One region of the Clostridium sp. ATCC BAA-442 genome, then DNA from elsewhere that is predicted to be linked to it. Evidence: riboswitches for the same ligand, from Rfam matches in the RefSeq annotation. Region 1 holds a riboswitch; each other region holds the start of a gene.
The links. A riboswitch is a leader RNA that binds a small molecule or an ion and turns the genes downstream of it on or off. The one in region 1 is predicted to bind cobalamin.
Positions count from the first base shown of each region.

Region 2: linked by a shared signal. The riboswitch ahead of ACESY8_RS07325 (ABC transporter substrate-binding protein) and the one ahead of ACESY8_RS05335 (ABC transporter substrate-binding protein) in region 1 are both predicted to bind cobalamin.
Region 3: linked by a shared signal. The riboswitch ahead of ACESY8_RS09975 (hypothetical protein) and the one ahead of ACESY8_RS05335 (ABC transporter substrate-binding protein) in region 1 are both predicted to bind cobalamin.
Region 4: linked by a shared signal. The riboswitch ahead of cbiD (cobalt-precorrin-5B (C(1))-methyltransferase CbiD) and the one ahead of ACESY8_RS05335 (ABC transporter substrate-binding protein) in region 1 are both predicted to bind cobalamin.

Region 1 covers NZ_CAXSQB010000008.1:34,321-38,752, reverse strand. The annotation lists gene ACESY8_RS05355 (nitrogenase component 1) at 1-388, shown strand, start outside; gene ACESY8_RS05350 (nitrogenase component 1) at 385-1,599, shown strand; gene ACESY8_RS05345 (nucleotide-binding protein) at 1,596-2,393, shown strand; gene ACESY8_RS05340 (radical SAM protein) at 2,390-3,196, shown strand; cobalamin riboswitch at 3,334-3,525, shown strand; gene ACESY8_RS05335 (ABC transporter substrate-binding protein) at 3,672-4,432, shown strand, end outside.
Region 2 covers NZ_CAXSQB010000012.1:34,253-38,684, reverse strand. The annotation lists gene ACESY8_RS07340 (GNAT family N-acetyltransferase) at 1-236, shown strand, start outside; gene ACESY8_RS07335 (ABC transporter ATP-binding protein) at 269-1,036, opposite strand; gene ACESY8_RS07330 (FecCD family ABC transporter permease) at 1,049-2,119, opposite strand; gene ACESY8_RS07325 (ABC transporter substrate-binding protein) at 2,129-3,136, opposite strand; cobalamin riboswitch at 3,268-3,449, opposite strand; gene ACESY8_RS07320 (ANTAR domain-containing response regulator) at 3,484-4,023, opposite strand; gene glnA (type I glutamate--ammonia ligase) at 4,039-4,432, opposite strand, start outside.
Region 3 covers NZ_CAXSQB010000019.1:48,334-52,765, reverse strand. The annotation lists gene ACESY8_RS09990 (SLC13 family permease) at 1-206, shown strand, start outside; gene ACESY8_RS09985 (hydroxymethylglutaryl-CoA lyase-like TIM-barrel protein) at 222-1,148, shown strand; gene ACESY8_RS09980 (cysteine-rich small domain-containing protein) at 1,243-1,545, opposite strand; gene ACESY8_RS09975 (hypothetical protein) at 1,569-1,874, opposite strand; cobalamin riboswitch at 1,995-2,213, opposite strand; gene ACESY8_RS09970 (ATP-binding domain-containing protein) at 2,396-2,614, opposite strand; gene ACESY8_RS09965 (hypothetical protein) at 3,615-4,112, opposite strand; gene ACESY8_RS09960 (hypothetical protein) at 4,066-4,432, opposite strand, start outside.
Region 4 covers NZ_CAXSQB010000027.1:2,893-7,324, forward strand. The annotation lists gene cobJ (precorrin-3B C(17)-methyltransferase) at 1-531, opposite strand, end outside; partial or broken gene ACESY8_RS12175 (cobalt-precorrin 5A hydrolase) at 646-1,254, opposite strand; gene cobM (precorrin-4 C(11)-methyltransferase) at 1,251-2,006, opposite strand; gene cbiD (cobalt-precorrin-5B (C(1))-methyltransferase CbiD) at 2,019-3,155, opposite strand; cobalamin riboswitch at 3,248-3,431, opposite strand; gene ACESY8_RS12190 (hypothetical protein) at 3,481-3,882, opposite strand; gene ACESY8_RS12195 (TetR/AcrR family transcriptional regulator) at 3,954-4,432, opposite strand, start outside.

The DNA of each region.
Region 1 (4,432 bases):
GGACAGCCTGCTGGCCCGGGTACGGGAGGCCGCCGCCCTCTACAGCCCGGAGACACAGCTCCTCCTGAACCCGGCAGAGGAGACGCTGCGCGGAATCTTCGCAGAGGCGGATGTGGTGGTGGGCACCGGCGACTTCACCTTGGAGGGGATGGGCGCGCCGCTGATCCCCGCGGTCAACGAAACCACCTCCCTCTCCTTTCCCTCCTATGTCCGCACGGTGCGTAGGATGTGCCGCCGCCTGGAGCACGGGACGGAGCGCAGCAGTCTTCTGCTGGGGAAAATGCCCTTCCAAAGCCGCCATTACCCACTGTACTGTAATCAGTCTAATCTGGCCGCCAAGGAAATGTGGTCCAGAATGTGGCTCAATCGAAAGGGGGATTCCGTATGAGGCCGGCCAGCGGCTGCAAGCTCTTTGGAGCCTATCAGGCTTTGGGTGGAATTCAGGACGGCATTGTTCTGCTCCACTCCGTGGTGGGCTGCAATTTTGGCTCCATGTCCCTCCACGTTGCCCAGGATATGCGGGATATCCGGCAGACCTGCACCGTCATCAGCGACAGCGACGTGGTGTTCAGCGGCGAGGCTTCTCTGGAGCGGGCCGTCCGCTCCGCGCTGGAGCTCTTCCAACCGTCCGTCCTGTTTGTGGTCAGCGGCTGTGTGAGTGAGATGATTGGGGACGATATCCCCGCCGTCTTAGCCCGCATCCCCCATGAGGCGCCGCTGCTCCATGTGGAGGCGGCAGGCTTCCGTGGGGATGCGGCTCGCGGGCTGGAGGCTGGATGGCTGGCACTGCTCCCGCTGATGAAGCCCCCGGTCCCCCGGCCTTATCCCCGGCCCTATCCCCGTTCTGATCCCCGTCCCCTGGTTAATCTGATCGGGCTCGGGATGGATGACCCCCACGCCGCCGACGATGTTGAGGCCCTCCGGGCTATGCTCGCCCCCCAGGCCGCACTAGGCGCCGTGCTCTCCCGCTGTACGCTGGAGGAAGTGCGCCGCGCACCCTATGCCGATGTGAACCTGGTGCTCCGTGGAAAGGGGCGTGAGCTGGCGCAAGCCATGAAGGAGTACTTCGGCATACCGTGGGAGGAACTTGATTACCCCTATGGCGCCGCCGGCGCGGACGATCTCTGGAGTCGGCTGGAGCGCCGCTTCGGTCTGGATTATCATCAGGCCCGGGCGGAGCTGGACCGTCAGATTGCAGAGGGAGCTGGAAAAGCCTACCGCTATTTACAGGCCCTCTACGGCATGCCGGCTGCGATCCTCGCCTCGGGGCCGCGGGCCGACGGTCTGCGGCGCTTTCTGGAGCAGGAGCTGGGGATGGAGGTGGTGTGCTTTGCCCGCCGGGAGGAGCTCTCCGACCAGGAGGACTTCTACCGGGAGCTGCGCGGCTCCGAGGCGGCGCTTCTGTTTGGCTCCTCCTTTGAGCAGGACGGTGCCGACGAGCTGGAAATTCCGCTGATCCGCGTGGATTACCCGGTGTTTGATGAGGTCTGTCTGACCCCCCGCCCCCACCTGGGCGGGCTGGGAACCCTCCATCTTCTGGAGGACATCTTCCGCGGCATCATGAACGGCCGCATCTTGAAAGGGGCGCTCTATCAGTGAAACGCATCTGCGTCTATGGAAAAGGGGGCATCGGGAAGTCCACCGCCGTGTCCAACCTGGCGGCGGCCATGGCCCAGGCCGGGAAACGGGTGGCGGTAGTGGGCTGCGACCCCAAGGCGGACTCCACCCGGGGCCTGATGGGGCGGCGCATCCCCACCGTTCTCGACCAGCTCAAGACCGGCGCCTCCGGGGAGATCGCCTTCACGGACAGCCGGGGCGTCCGCTGCATCGAGGCGGGCGGGCCGGAGCCGGGCACCGGCTGCGCCGGGCGGGGTATTATCGTGGCCATGGAGGAGATCCGCAGCCGCGGCCTGCTGGATGACCGGGATGTGGTGCTCTACGACGTGCTGGGGGACGTGGTCTGCGGCGGGTTCAGCATGCCGCTGCGGGAGCAGGTGGCCGACGAGGTGTATCTCGTCACCACCAGCGACTTCATGGCACTCTACGCCGCAAACAACATCTGCCGGGGTATCCGCAAATACGCCCAGAGCGGTAGAATCCGACTGGCCGGAATTATACACAACGGCCGCAGCAGCGTGGACAACGACGGCCTGCTCCAAGCCTTTGCGACGGAGCTGGGCACCACGGTGGCGGGAAAAATTCCCATGAGTCCCCTCATCGGCCAGGCCGAGCTGGAGCGCCAAACCGTGGTGGACAGCGCGCCGGACAGCGCGCCCGCCCAGGCGTTCCGCGCCCTGGCGTCCGTCCTCCTGGACAACCGCGGCGGCTGCATCCCGGAGCCGATGAGCGACGACGGGCTGGAAGCGCTCTGCCGGAAGGCGGCCCCGCTTTGATTCCGGCTGAGCACCCCTGCCTCTCCGCCCAGGCCCACTTCCGCTATGGCCGGATTCATCTGCCCGTGGCCCCCAGGTGCAACATCCGGTGCGGCTACTGCGACCGCCGCTATGACTGCGCCAACGAGTCCCGGCCCGGCGTCACTTCGGAGGTCATCTCCCCCGAGGCTGCCCTGGACCGCGTGGAGCGCGCCCTGCGCCTGGACAGCCGTCTGCGGGTGGCGGGGGTGGCGGGGCCCGGCGAGCCCCTGGCCAACCCCGCCACCCTGGAGACCCTCCGACTGGTTCGTTCCCGCTTTCCCGGACTCCTGCTCTGCCTGAGCACCAACGGGCTGGTTCTGTCTGATGCTTTGCCCGAACTGCTGGACTGCGGGGTTTCCACCCTGACGGTCACTGTCAATACCCGCTCCGTCGTCTGTGCCGGGCACGTCTACCGGACGGTGGGCGGCAGCGCGGATGCCGGAGCCATGGCAGCCTTTCTCTCCGCTCAACAGGAGGGCGTGGCCAAGGCCGCAGAAGCCGGACTTACGGTGAAAATCAACACCGTCGTCATCCCCGGCTTCAACACCGGGGAGATTGAGGAAATCGCCTGTTGGGCCGCCCGTGCGGGAGCCGCCGTCATGAACCTCATGCCGCTCATTCCCCAAGCCGGCTTTCGGGACAACGAGCCCCCCAGCCAAGCGCTCCTGGATGCGCTGCGCGCCAAGGCCCGTGTCCATATCCCCCAGTTCACCCACTGCAGGCAGTGCAGGGCGGACGCAGTGGGCGTGCCCGGAGAGATGAACTGCATCGGCTGCCTCTGAGATTCAAACGGCAAAGCTCAGCTGTCCTATAGGCTGCCGTCCAGATTTTTCTCTGCCTGTCTGCTCTATGGGGAACATATCAACTGACTGGTATTGACAAAAAAAGAGACTTGCAGTAAAATAAATCGCTCATAAGACAATGGAATAACCTGTCAAGTGCCCAACTGCGGTTGGGGTAAAAGGGAATCGGGTGAAACTCCCGAGCGATCCGGTCACTGTAAACGGGGAGCAAGCTGCAGATACCATTGCCGTGCAGACAATGCGCGGTGAGAAGGTGCAGCGCGCGTCGAGCCGTAAGCCAGGAAACCTGCTTGATCAGGAGACAGACGGGTATCTTCCGCAGAAAGAACTCTGTCTGAAACTGCTCACATACCGTGGGCAGCTTCAGCAGCCTGCTTTCGATGGAAAGCAGGCTGTTTGCGTTCTAAAGCGGCAGTACATAGCGCACTCGAAAAACGGAAAGGAGAGCCCAATTATGCATGTTGGAAAGAAAACCCTGTCGGCCCTGATGGCCCTGACGCTGACCGCGTCCCTGGCGGCCTGCTCCGCCAGTACCCCGGCGGACACCACCCCCTCCGCCACCCCCTCTGAAAACCTGGTACAGACCAGCAGCACACCCTCTGTCGATGAAGAGGGGGCCAAGCGCACCGAGTATCCCCTCACCATCACCACCTATAACTACAACAAAGAGCCGGTAGAGTATACCTTTGCAAAGGCCCCTGAGCGGGTATACGCCTACGCCCAGGACAATATTGAGATTCTGCTGTCTCTGGGGCTGGCCGACCGCATCGTGGCCGCCAGCGGAATGGACGGTGAGATTGACCCCGCGCTAGCCGGCGAGTTTGCAAAAATTGATTACCACGAGGACACAGGCGTGCTGAGCAAGGAGGATCTGCTGGCCCTGGAGCCCGACTTCATCGCCGCCTGGTACTCCACCTTCTCCGACAAACGCCTGGGCGATGTGGACTTCTGGCACGAGCGCAGCGTGGGCACCTATATGGCGCTGAACAGCGGCTGCCGCGGCGGTTCCGGTACCTACCAGCAGACCGTGGCCGACGAGTGTCAGGACATTCTGACCCTGGGCATGATCTTCGACGTGCAGGACCGGGCCGAGGCGCTGGTGGCCGAGATCCAGGGAGAGCTGGACAATATTTCTACCTATCTGGCGGACAAGGATCGCCTGACCGTAGCAGTTCTGGAGGACGAGGGCGGTACCTACCGCGTCTATGGAGAGGA
Region 2 (4,432 bases), on a different contig from region 1:
GCTCCGGCGCCCCCTACGGCACCATCCACCGGGTGGCCGGCGACGGCACGGTTCACGGCCTGTTTGCCGCCTGCATGGCCTTCTGCAAGGGGCGCATGTCCCACCTGCGCATCGACACCCACGAGAACAACGCCGTCATGCGCCATCTGATCGCCAAGCACGGATTCCAGCCCTGCGGCACCATCTATGTGGAGGACGGCACCCCCCGCCTGGCTTTCGACTGGCTGGCAGAATAAAATGGCCCCCGGGCAACGCCGGGGGGCCGTTTTTATGATATGCGGGACGGGTAAAAGAACACCCGCAGGGAGCCGTCCCGTCCGGTGAGCACCTCCGCCTCCACCTCGTACACCTCCCGCAGAAAAGCGGGGGTAAGGAGCTCTTTGGGCGCGCCCTCCCCCACGATCACCCCGTCCTTCAATGCGTAGAGCCGGTGGCAGTAGGCCGCGGCCAGATTGAGATCGTGGATGGCGGCCACTACGGTACATCCGCTCCCCCGCACCAGCTCCATGAGCTGGAGCTGGTACTTGATGTCCAGGTGGTTGGTCGGCTCGTCCAGCACCAGCACCGCCGTCTGCTGGGCCAGGGCCCGGGCGATAAGCACCCGCTGCTTCTCCCCGCCGGACAAGGTGGAGAACCCCTGCTCCCGCAGGGAGGCCAGCCCGGTGCGCGCCAGGATCTCCCCTACCAGCGCCCGGTCCTCCCGGCTGTCGGTCTCCAGCAGCCGCTTGCGGGCCTGCCGCCCCATCATGACCACCTCCTCCACCGTGAAATCGAAGGCGGCCTCCTGCTCCTGTACCATGACGGCAAGCCGCTGGGCCATCTCCCGGTTGCTCATGGCCAGCAGATCGTCCCCCATGAGGGTCAGCTCCCCCGCCTGGGGGCGGAGCACCTTGTAGACGTTTTTGAGGAATGTGGATTTGCCGCTGCCGTTGGGGCCGATGAGCCCGACGAACTCCCCCTTCTCCACCCGGAAATCCACGCCCCGGAGGATCTCCCGGCTGCGGATGCCGTACCGGACCTGTTTTGCCTCTATCATGGCGCGGCCCCCCTACTGGAATTCATAGCGGCGCACCTTGATCATCCACAGGAACAGGGGTGCGCCCAGGAACGCCGTCAGGATTCCCACGGGGATCTCCGCCGGCGGCTTGATGATCCGGGCTCCCACGTCTACCCAGATGAGAAAGATGGCCCCGAACAGAGTGGCCAGGGGAACCAGCTTCCGGTGATCCGGCCCCACCACCGAGCGAACCAGGTGGGGGATGACCAGCCCCACAAAGCCGATGCAGCCGCTGACCGCCACCGAGGAGGCGGTCAGCAGGGCGGTGACGCCGATGAGCACATTGCGCACCACCGTCAGGTTGACTCCCAGGGTGACGGCGGAGCTATCCCCCATCATCATGGCATTGAGGGGCTTGGCCAGGGCCAGCATCAGCAGGAGGGCCGGAGGCACCAGGCCGGCCAGCAGTGGCACGTCGGCCCACTCCGCGCTGCCCAGTCCTCCCAGCATCCAGAAGGTGGCCTCCCGGACGGCGGCGTCGTCCGGGGCGGTATAGACGATGTAGTTGGTAAATGCCTGGAACATGGCGGATACCGCCACTCCCACCAGGATCAGCCGGATCGGTGTCACCGCATTTCGGGTGCGGGCCAGAAGGTACACCAGGAGGATGGACACCAGAGCCCCGGCAAAGGCGCCGGCGGACACCGACAGGCGGCCCAGCACAGGCAGGGACACCCCCAGCAGCATAGCCAGCACCGCGCCTAGTGATGCGCCGGAGGAAATGCCCAGCACATAGGGCTCGGCCAGCGGATTCTTGGTGAATGCCTGCATCCCCACGCCGGAAAGGGTGAGGGCCGCCCCCACCAGGGCCCCCAGCAGCACCCGCGGGGCCCGCAGGAACCAGACGATGTTCTGGGTGCTCTCCCGCACCCCCTCCAGGGGGAGCTCCGAGCCGGTCAGCAGGCCGCCCAGCCGGTGGAACATCACCCGCCACACCTCGGCAAAGGGGATGGCCACCGGCCCGGTGCCGATGCCGATGATGATAGATGCCAGGAGCACCGCTGCCAGCACCAGACAGGTCAGAAAGGTGTGAGTCTTCACCAGCCTGCAAAACTGCTTCATACCGCCCTCTTACGCGAAGCAGTCGGGGTGGAAGGCACGGGCAAACTTCTCCACCGTGTCGCCCGTCATGGAACTGGCAAAAGACTCGCACAGCGTCACGGAGATAATGCGGTCGTTCTGGATGGCGGGCACCGTGGCCAAGGCAGGGTTCTCCTTGAGCTGGGCAATCTTCTCCTCCAGAGAGGTATCGCCGTAGTCGTCGATGATGATCACCTCGGGGGCCCGCTCCACCACGGTTTCCCAGCTCACGGTGGCCCAGGTGGTGTCCAGATCGTTGAAGATGTTGACGCCGCCCGCGTGCTCGATGAGCTTGGAGGTGAAGTTGTTGCCGCAGGTGTAGGCGCCCTCCTCCTGGGCCATGTCAAAAACGAACACCGGGATGGCCTCCTGGCCCGTCACCGCCTCCTCGGCGGCGGCAATCTGGGCCTGCATGTCATTCACCAGCTCCTCCGCCCGTTCTTCCACTTGGAAGATGCGTCCCAGGTTATAGAAATCCTGATATACGTCCTCCAAATCAGCCCCCAGCTTGTAGCCCTCGATGGAGGACAGGGACATAATTCCGTACTGGGAGAGGGTGTCATGTTCCGTGTTATATTTCTCACTGAAGGCGCTGGAGCGGCCGTAGACAAAGTCGGGCTCCAGCGCCAGGATGGTTTCCAGGCTCGGCTTATCCGCCATCTGGGGAATGACCTCGTATTCCGCACGGTACTCGGGTGCCACGCGGGTATTGTTATTGGCTGTGTAAATGATCCTGTCCCCCAGCCCCAGGGCCATCAGTTGATCGCCCGTGTTCACATTCGTACAGAGAACCTTCTCGGGCACGTGGGTAAATGTGACCTCCGCGCCGTCCTTGGTGGTCAGGGTAAAGGGAAATCCCTCGGTGTTTGCCGGGGTTTCCGCGCCCTGGACATCCCCCGCAGGAGTGGGGCTGGCCGCCGGGGCCGGATTCTGGCCGGCGGTGCCGCAGGCCGTCAGGCCCAGGGCGAGGGCGAGGGTCAGGGGTACGAGCTTTTTCATGATAATCCTCCTTTTTTGTGCTGTGGACAGAAAAATCCCGCTTTCCGACGGAAAGCGGGACTGCTCATCGCCATGGGCACAATCGGACCACACGGCGGCAAACAGACAGGCTACTTTCTGCGGAAGACACCTATCCTTCTGCACAGACAGCAGGTTTCCTGACTTACGGCTCTCCGCCGGGCCGCGCCTTCTCGTGTCTCCACAATGGCGTCTGCGGCCGGCTCCCCGCTTACAGTGACCGGATCGTTCGGGATTTGCACCCGATTCCCTTTTACCCGCCCCGGAGGGCGGCACTGTCCATGCTATCAAGTTGTCAAAAGACATACTACGCCAATTTTTCCCCTTTGTCAAGGGGCGGGACGCTCCTCGTCCAAGAGCATCCGCGCCGCGTCTGCCAGGGGGATGCGGCGGTCCATGCTCCGCCGCCGGAGGGCCCGGTGGGCCTCCTCCTCGGTCATGCCGCTGCGCGCCATCAGCCGCTCCTTGGCCCGCTCCACTACCTCCCGCTCCTCGCTGCTCCGCCGGGGCGGCAGGAGGGCTCCGGCCTCCTCGCCCAGCCGAAGCAGCTCCTCCACCGCGGCGAGCAGCTCCCGCCTGCCTGCGGGGGCGGAGAGGCGGAGGAGTCCAGGGCGCTCCGGCACCAGCTCCAGCAGGCCGCGGGGGGCCAGCAGCAACACCGTGCAGAAGCCGGGCAGCTCCCCGGCCAGCTCCTCCGCCGTCCCATCCGGGAACTTATAGCCGCACACCACGGCGGTGAGCCGCTGCTGGCGGACCAGGCGCTTGACCTGATCCGCGGAGCGGCAGAGCAGGCAGGCGGCCGTCCCGGAGCTCTCCAGCAGCTCCTTGAGTCTCCGGCCGTTTTTCTCGCCCTCAAAGGCGACGACCACCGTCTCCACGGGGCCTTAATAGTTGATGATGTACTTCTCCCGCTCCCAGGAGGACACGCGGGTGCGGTACTCGTCCCACTCCCGCCACTTGCCCGTCAGGTAGTTGGCGGCCACGTGCTCCCCCAGGGTGTCCAGAATCAACTGGTCGGCCTCCAGGGCGCGGAGGGCCTCCTCCAGGGAGCCGGGCAGGCTCTCGATGCCGTGGGCCTTCCGGGCGGCGGCGTCCATGGCGTAGATGTTCTCGGTGATCTCCGCCGGGGGCGTCATACCCTTCTCGATGCCGTCCAGTCCGGCGGCCAGGCAGACAGCGAAGGCCAGGTAGGGGTTGCAGGAGGGGTCGGGGGAGCGCAGCTCCACCCGGGTGCCCTGGCCCCGGCTGGCGGGGATGCGGATGAGGGCGGAGCGGTTG
Region 3 (4,432 bases), on a different contig from region 1:
CAGGGTATGACATCACCATCCTGGCCGTGGCCATCTCGCTGAGCTCCATGGTGGCCTACCTCACCTACGCGTCCAGCGGTCAGGCCGCCATCCTGCTCAGTCGGAAAAACATGGACAACAAATTCATCTGGACCTACGGTATCGCGGCCATGCTGCTCTATGCGGCGGTGGTTATTCTGGTGTCCGCGGTGTGCCTCTTCTTTTGAAAGGAGCGTTTCGCCATGAATTATCCCTCTTTGGTTTCCCTGAGGGAGGTTGCCCCCAGGGACGGCTGGCAGAAATTCAAGACCGTCCTTCCAACCGAGGTTAAGCGGGAGCTTATCTGTAGTATGATCGACTACGGCGCCCGTGAGCTGGAGATCGGCGTCTTCAGCTCAGATCCCGTACGTGGCCGACAGTACCTGGATCTGGAGCCGCTCTGTCAGGCGGTGCTCCCCTATGCCGCAGAGAGGGGAGTCAAGGTGACTGCCCTGGTGGAGAGCGTAGAGGCCGCCCAACGGGCCAGGGCGCTGGGTATCCGCCACGTGGACTTCTTTCTCTCCGTCAGCGACGCCTTCGGCCAGGGCTTCGGCTCCACGCCGGACAGGGCCTTCGCCACCCTGGAGGCCATCGCCAACCTCCCGGACCTCCAGGTACAGGCGGCCCTGGGCGCGGTCTTCGGCTGCCCCTTCGGTGACGCCACTCCCCTGGAGAAAACCCTGGCTTACGCCCAGCGGGCCATGGAGCTGGGGGCCTCCTCCCTGGGACTGGGAGACTCTGCCGGAAAGGCCGATCCAATCCACACCGAGCGCATCCTGCGGGGAATTCTGGAGCGCTTCCGGCCAGAGCAGATCTCACTGCACATCCACAACACTGAGGGATTTGGTCTTGCCAACTGTGTGAAAGCCATGGAGTTGGGCTTTACCCGGTTTGACGTATCCCTGGCGGGCATGGGCGGCTGCCCCGTGATTCCCAATGCCAAGGGGAACATTCCCACCGAAGATTTCGTCAATCTACTCCACAAAATGGATATCGGCTGCGGCATTGATCTGGATCGCTGCACCGTGGCCTCTTTGGACATGAGCCGCCGGATCGGCGCACCGGTCATCAGCAGTATGGCGGGCAACACCCTTCTGAAACAGGATGCCTCCCCGCTACCTGTTAAATGAACGGCTACCTATGCCTAAAAAAGCGCCCGCCTGCGCATAGCAGTTGGGCGCTTTTTCCATGTGCATCTCGGAATGTATAGGCTGGAACCTTCGTTTACTGTCCTTCCTTCTTCTCCCGTTCCGCCATCTCGCCAGCAATCTTCTGGAAACTGTCGGCAATAAATCCATAGTTCTCCCGGCGGTGGGGTACCAGGCACTTGCTGCAGTCCTTGACGCCGCTTTCCAAATAGGTGAAGTTTCCCCCGCACTTCCGCCCCAGCATATAAAGCGGGCAGTAGCAGAACAGGCAGTTGAACTCCGTCCCCTCCGGCACCGGGTGGCAGGGGTAATATTCGCACTCCTTGTTGGTATAGAAAGCGAAGTGCTTGCCCTCCCAGTATTTTTTTTGTTCGCCCATAACCGTATCTCCTTCCCGTTGCGTCAATTCTCTTTTGTCTCCCAAGGGGTAAACAGACAGTAGGCGGGGCACAGCTCCCCCATATAGATCCACACGTTCTCCCCCATCTCCACCGGCTCCGGGAAGGTCAGGTTGGGGATGAACAGCTTCAAAGTGGTACGCTTCTTCCCTTTCAGATTTACCCCCTCCGCCGTGGGGTGGGTCCGGAATTCCTCTACCTGCTGTGCCAGGTCGGCGATGCCGAGCTCCCGCGCCAACCGGGGCAGCACCTCGTTCTCCTTACAGTAGGATACGTGGTCGGGGTTCTTGATCCAGGTGAGATTCAGCATAGCGGTCTCCTTCCTTTCTGCTCGTCGTCACTGTCTCCTGCATAAAACTGCGGCCGCGGCAGATCCCATGATCCGCCGCGCCCGCTTTTCCGCGCGCTTTCCCGGCGCACACCGACGTGCGCCCCACGCTCAAACACCATAGGTCTTCCGGCTCGTGCCTTTCCAGAGCGATCTCGCTCCTGCGTCTGCCGTTCCGCCTTCTCAGGGCCCTGCCCCAATGACCGGCTCACGCCTCGAACGGCAACCTCAAGCACATACGGCTACGGGTATAGCTCCGGACTCCCACCGGCTTCCCTCATCCCTGCGCCTGCCCGAAGGGCAGCACTCGCGCAGAGTCATGATGCTCCATATAAACTTGGCTGTGCACCCTTATTATACTCCATGCAGGCCAAAAGTCAAGAGACAGGTGGCGGTCCTGCTGCCTCGGCATTCAGAAATTGTGTTTTGATGATATTCAGACCCAACCGGCCGCCGGCCGCCTTGCCGAACCCGTCGATAATCTGATTGATTGTATCCGCACTCTAAAAGATTTTTAATTTTTCCTTTGCACGGGTGATGGCTGTATAGAAAATGCCGTGGGAGATCTGCTCGGAATTGCTGCTGGGGATGACCTCCTTGGCGGAATTGTACTCGAGGCCCTGCGCCTTGTGAATGGAGACTGTATAGGCCAACTGAAAGGGGACGACCGAAAGCCCAAGGAGTGGTCGTCGGAGATCCCGTCCAGCTACAGACGAAGTCATCCCCAGACTCTTCCGTGTTTTTGATCTCGTCCCCGCCGGTAAAGCGGATCACCGCAGAGTCCTTGCTAAAATCGAGCGACGCGAGAAACCTGGGGGAAATGTACTTCCAGAATACGCGCTCCTGCCCTCGCTTCCCCGTATTTAACACCAGGAACAAGATACCGGGGTCCAGCGTAACCTCCAAAGCCACATATGCAGGGAAGGCAAGATCCCGTAGCCGATAGTGGACAGCGCCGTCCAGCGATATCTGCGGGGTCGAGGTTCCCTTACTCTGGACCACAAAGCTCCGCTTTGGCCGCCTAGACACCTCTGGAGACGGGACTAATTCAAACGTCCCATCCGTATTAGGCCATGTGTCTTCAGTCGAGAACCTCTCACTGATTTTCCGCCCGAGCCCAAAAATGCCTGGAGCATTGTAACAGCGTCCCGGTCATCACCAGACCATGCGGTGTGGGTGTTACTATATCGCTGAAGCTGTTCAGATATAATTTTCATGCCCCCTTCATGTTGACAGAAAATCCTTCCAAAATTGCTTATATGCTAATTGTAATCAATTTTCGCTCTTTATTACAAGCTACATGCCATATCCTCTGATTCCAAAATTATATCTTTTCCTTTCGCCTGCAAAATCCAGATAATATTTTGTAGTAAAACACCACTATAGCATGACTGATTGCCAGCATATCATAGAGGTATTACAAATTTAAAAACCACGTCTCAGCCTCAATTGGCTAAGACGTGGCTTTCAAATTTGGAACAGACGGTTAAAACCGACAAGAAAAAAGCCGCACACAGGGCGGCCCCAAACCGAAGCCCAGCGTAAGCTGGTTCTGTTTGGAAAGGAGGAGCAGCGGCGTGAGCGCGCTCTGACATATAAAATAAGTCGGAGCAAGCGATCCATAGCTTGCTCCGACATGGACGGTAGCTACAAAAAAGATACGCTTCCCTGTTCAGAGTGCCACACCCTATCTTCATTTTGGTATATCATAAGTTTGTCCTACTAAGCTTCACGGATAATACTATTAACAATGAAAGAAAAAAGCAACCACATAAACAAGAAATTTAGAGAAAGCAAAGCAAACCCAAGAGATGATAAAACAATTTCACTATGTAAATAATTTGAAAACCACCCATTGGTTTTATTAAAAATTGAAATGTAACTTATTACAATACTCACTAAGCCACAAAGCATTGCTGCTCGGAAGTAGGTTATTAAGACTCCTAATTTACTTTTGCCTGGTACATTTGGATCCGGAGCATTTTTCATTGCAGTCATTGTCTTACTTCCCAAAAGTGCAGTCAGAGCAGCAATATAAATACCTAATGCTATAGCAATTACAGAAATTGAATGATCCGCAACTTCAAAATAATCAACCTTCAGCCAAAACTCAAGTATAATGATTACAATAGCCACTACACCAATAGCTATTTTATGTTTTCTATACAAGCTATCACCTAATCTCATGCAATAGGCTATTTTTAACTTCATCAGAATCATAATGCTGGTTTTCATCTTTGGCAACATTTATGTTAATGCTTTTTATTATTGTCGATAGATTAAAAGATTGTTCGACTTGGTTATCATCTAGTCCGATAAAAATGATATCATCACATGCCCCAGAATCATACATATTTTTCATGCGTCGGATGAAACCTCTGGCATTTTCTATAGGTATTTGTGTCCAATCAATTTTTAGTTTTATTTTATCAGGGATATCAAATCCATAGATATTTGAGACCCTATTAAATATGCTGTCTTCTGTTAAATTATATGTACATCTCCGTTGAGCAAATCTTGCTGATTTCAAAAATCGAACT
Region 4 (4,432 bases), on a different contig from region 1:
CAGGATGTCGCAGGCCCGCTGGAGGTAGTCCGGCCGGCTGTGGCTGGCGGGGTTGTAGAGGCAGAGCACGAAGTCCGCCTGGGCCGCGGCGGTCAGCCGGGCCGTAATCTTCTCCCACGGGGTGAGCAGATCGGACAGGGACACCACCGCGAAGTCGTGGGTCAGGGGGGCGCCCAGCACGGCCGCGCCGCCGCAGGCGGCGGTGATGCCGGGCACCACCTCGATCTCGATGGGGTCATACTCCTGGGCCACCTCGTAGATGAGGCCCGCCATGCCGTACACGCCGGAGTCGCCGGAGCACACCACCGCCACGTCCTTGCCGGTGCGGGCGGCCTCCACCGCCGCCCGGCAGCGGTCTACCTCCCGGCGCATGCCGGTGGACAGGGTCTCCTTCTGGGGAAAATCCGCCCGCACCAGATCGATGTAGGCGGTGTAGCCCACGATCAGGTCGCAGGCCTCCAGGGCCGCCCGGGCGCGGCCGGTGAGATCCGCGCCGCCGCCGGGGCCAAGCCCGATTACCGTTACTTTCATAGCATATCCTTTCTCGCCACCGCCGCGGTGACGCCGTTGTTTGCCTGTTTGGGGACGATAATCCGCCCGCCGGCGGCAGCCGATACCCAGAATCAGGCTCCTGGGCACCAGACGCAGGGTGCGGGGGAAGGGTCCCTCCCCCGTCCGGTCGGTGATCCACACCCCCAGCTCCGCCGGGCCTGTGGTGAGGCCCTCCGGGCAGGGGTGGCCGAAGTCACTGGCAAAGCCCACCGGCCTTCCCTCCAGCAGGGCGGCGGACACCTCCTTGGCCAGAACCCGGTCTGTGATGGCCATGCCCCGCTCCCGGGCCCACACGTCCACGGCGAACAGACCGTTGACGTCGGTGGCGGTGGACACCGCCGCCTGTCCGCCGGTGAGGGCGGCCACCCTCCGGGCCAGCTCGTTGGCGCCCCCCACGTGCCCGGAGAGGAGGGGGACCACAAACCGCCCCGCCTCGTCCACACTGACCACGGCGGGGTCGGAAAACTTGTCCCGCACATGGGGGGCGATGGCCCGCACAGCGATCCCCGCCGCCCCCACAAATACCAGGGCATCCGCCCGCGCCCAGGCCCAGGCCGTCCACCCCTCCAGGGAGGAGTAGGCCTCCGCCACCGCCTCGGGGGCGAAGCGGGCCGGGACGTGGAGGGTGCCCCCCAGGGCATCTGCCAGGCTGCGGCCCAGCGCCGCCCCCCGGCGGGTAAAGGCGATGACCGCTGTGGTCACTTGCTGGCCTCCCGGAACTCGTGGGTAAAGGTGGGGTCGTAGAGCTTTGACCGCTCGTAATCATCCCCCAGGAAATGACCGATTGTAATCAGCGCCGTCTTGGTGACCCGGTTCTCCCGGGCGGTCCTGGCCAGGGTGGAGACGGTGCAGCGGTACACCCGCTGCTCCGGCCAGGTGGCCTTGTAGACGATGGCCGCCGGGGTGTCGGGGGCATAGCCCCCCGCCGCCAGCTCCTGTTCCACATCCTCCAGCAGGCCGGTGGACAGGAACAGCACCATGGTGCAGCCGTGGGAGGCCATCTTGCGCAGCTCCTCCCCCTCGGGCACGGGGGTGCGGCCCGCCATGCGGGTGATGATAACCGACTGTGATACCTCGGGCAGTGTATACTCCGCGCAAAGGGCGGCGGCCGCGCCGGAGAAGGAGGACACACCGGGGGTCACGTCGTAGCCGACGCCCAGCTTGTCCAGCTCGTCCATCTGCTCCCGGATGGCGCCGTAGAGGGAGGGGTCGCCGGTGTGGAGCCGGACGGTCATGCCGCCCCGGGCCTCGGTGTCCTTCATGACCTCGATAACCTGCTCCAGGGTCATGGACGCGCTGTCGTACACCGCGCAGCTCTCCTTCTTGTAGTTCAGCAGGGCGGGGTTGACCAGGGAGCCGGCGTAGATGATCACGTCGGCCTCCCCCAGCAGTTTCGCCCCCCGCACCGTGATCAGATCCTCCGCTCCGGGGCCCGCGCCGATAAAATGTACCATGGTTTTAACCTCCTATGCCCGGTGGAGGGCCAGCAGGCCCTCCGCGCCGGGTGTCTTTCCTAAAATTCCGTACTGGTTGGAGAAGAAAATGCCCTCGATGGCCAGCTCCGGCCCCGCCCGCCGTTTGAGCTGAGCGTCCAGCTCCCCGGCGATGGAGTCCATCACCGGCTCCAGCAGGCCGGCCCCCCTCAGTAGCTCCACCCCCGCGTCGGTGGTGGGGCTGTCAAACAGGGCCTTTACCAGCGCCCGGTCTCCCCCCGCCAGGGCGGCGTGGGCGGCCAGGGTCTCCCGCCGGGCGTCGGCCACCTTGGAGTGGGTGTTCATGCACCCGGCGGACACCTTGATGAGCTTGCCCAGGTGGCCCACCAGCAGCACCGAGCGGAAGCCCGCCCCGGCGGCGTGGTCGATGGCCGCGCCGATATAATTGCTGCATGTGCACCAGCGGGCCAGGCTGAGGCCCAGCTTCTCCCGGGCGAAGGCCTCGCCGTAGTTGCCGGGGGTGACCACAATGTCCCGCGCCCCGGCGGCCCTCTGCTGATCCATCTCCAGGTAGAGGGAGTCCAGCAGGGCGGCCTCGCTCATGGGGCGGACGATGCCGCTGGTGCCCAGGATGGAGATGCCCCCCTCGATGCCCAGCCGGGGGTTGAAGGTGCGCCCCGCCAGGGCCTCCCCCGTGGGGACGGAGATCACCGCCCGCAGCCCGCCGGCGTAGCCCGCCCGGGCCGCGGCGGCCTCCAGCTGCTCTTGGATCATGCGGCGGGGGGTGGAGTTGATGGCCGCCTCCCCCACCGGCTGGTCGAGACCGGGCCGGGTCACCCGGCCCCCCCCCTGGCCGCCGTCAATGACAATCCCGGGCTCGGCGCTGCGCTCCACCCGGGCGCAGATGAGCGCCCCGTCGGTCACGTCGGGATCGTCGCCGCCGTCCTTGCGCACCGCGCAGGCGGCCCAGCCTTCCCCGGCGGCGTGCTCCAGCAACTCCGCCTCCACCCGCACCCCCGCCGGGGTGTCGATGTGCACGGCGGGCAGCGCCGCCCCCTCCAGCAGCAGGGCGGCGGCCCCGGCGGCAGCAGCCGCCGCGCAGGTGCCGGTGGTATAGCCGCAGCGCAGCCGCTCCCGCCCCACCGGGATATAGAGCTCCAATTTCCCCATGTGTGTCCCCCTTTCGACGCAAAAAGGCCCTCCTCGCGGTTGAGGAGGGCCCTAATCCCAGGGTACACCGCACCTCTCCACCTCAGAGCTACGCAACTGCCACTCTGCAGCGGGTCTCCTGGCTTGCGCTTCCTCCTCCGGCGCGCCTTCTCAGCCCCGCTGGGCCAATGGCTTGTGCACCTTCGTCCGCGCTTACAGTAGAGGTAAGACTGCGCCGGAGTTCCACCGGCTTCCCCGTTCTGCGGCACCGCCGCAACTGCATGTGCATTGAATTCTCTGCCATTATAGCAGTATGAGGGAAAAAAGTAAAGGCAGGGTTTCAAAATTACCCGCGGGAAACTGCCAGCAAAAAGCGGAGCCCCGCCGTCAGCAGGGAGGCCCCCAGGCCGGTGTAGAACACGGCGATGAAGCCCTCCGGCGCCAGTCCGCTGGCCCGCAGGCCGATGCCGAAGGCCATCATAAATACCATGATCAAAAATGATTTCCCATCAAAAAACTGCCAGAACCACTTCCGCTCCGAGCCATACCCCCGTATGCGCGCGGTGTGCCGCTGAACCAGCCTTCCGAACACCATGCCCTGAAACAGCCCGAAGACCAGCGCAGAGAGCGCCAGATTCCACAGGGTTACATGTCCGGGGTAAGCCAGCAGCCCGATGCGCAGGATGTTGAAGCCTGCCGCCCCCCACACCAGCCCCGCCAGCAAAAGCAATGTTTCTTTTTTTACCATGGTAAGTTCCTCCTCATTATGAACATTGTTCATTTTATGTGCAAAACAGGGCGCGGGTTCCCGCGCCCGTCTCAGCGGTAGAGCAGCCTGCGGAGCACCTGCTCCAGCCCCTCACAGTTGTCCGCGCCCCGGCTCATCTGCCCCAGCAGGCTGTCCAGCACGAAAGCGGCAAGCTGCTCCCTGGAAAAGGAAGCATCAAAGGCGGACGGCCGCACCGCACAGTCCGCCTCCAGCGCCTCCAGCAGCGTCTGGCGGACGCGCCCGAGGGCCTCCTCCATGGTTCGCCGGCCCGCGCTCCGCCCCTCGGGCAGGAAGCCCGCCGCATGTCCCTGGAAAAAGCCCGGGTATTCCCCGGCCCCGCTCTGAATGCGGTGGAACAGCCAGTGGACGTAGGCCGCAAAGCCGTCCCGGGGCGCCTCCCCCTCCGGCGCGGACAGAATCTGCATCCAGATCTCCTCCACCGTTGCGGCCAGCAGCTCCGTCTTGCCGGAAAAATAGTTGTAGACCGAGCCCACGGAGACCCGGGCCTCGGCCGCCACCGCGCGGATGC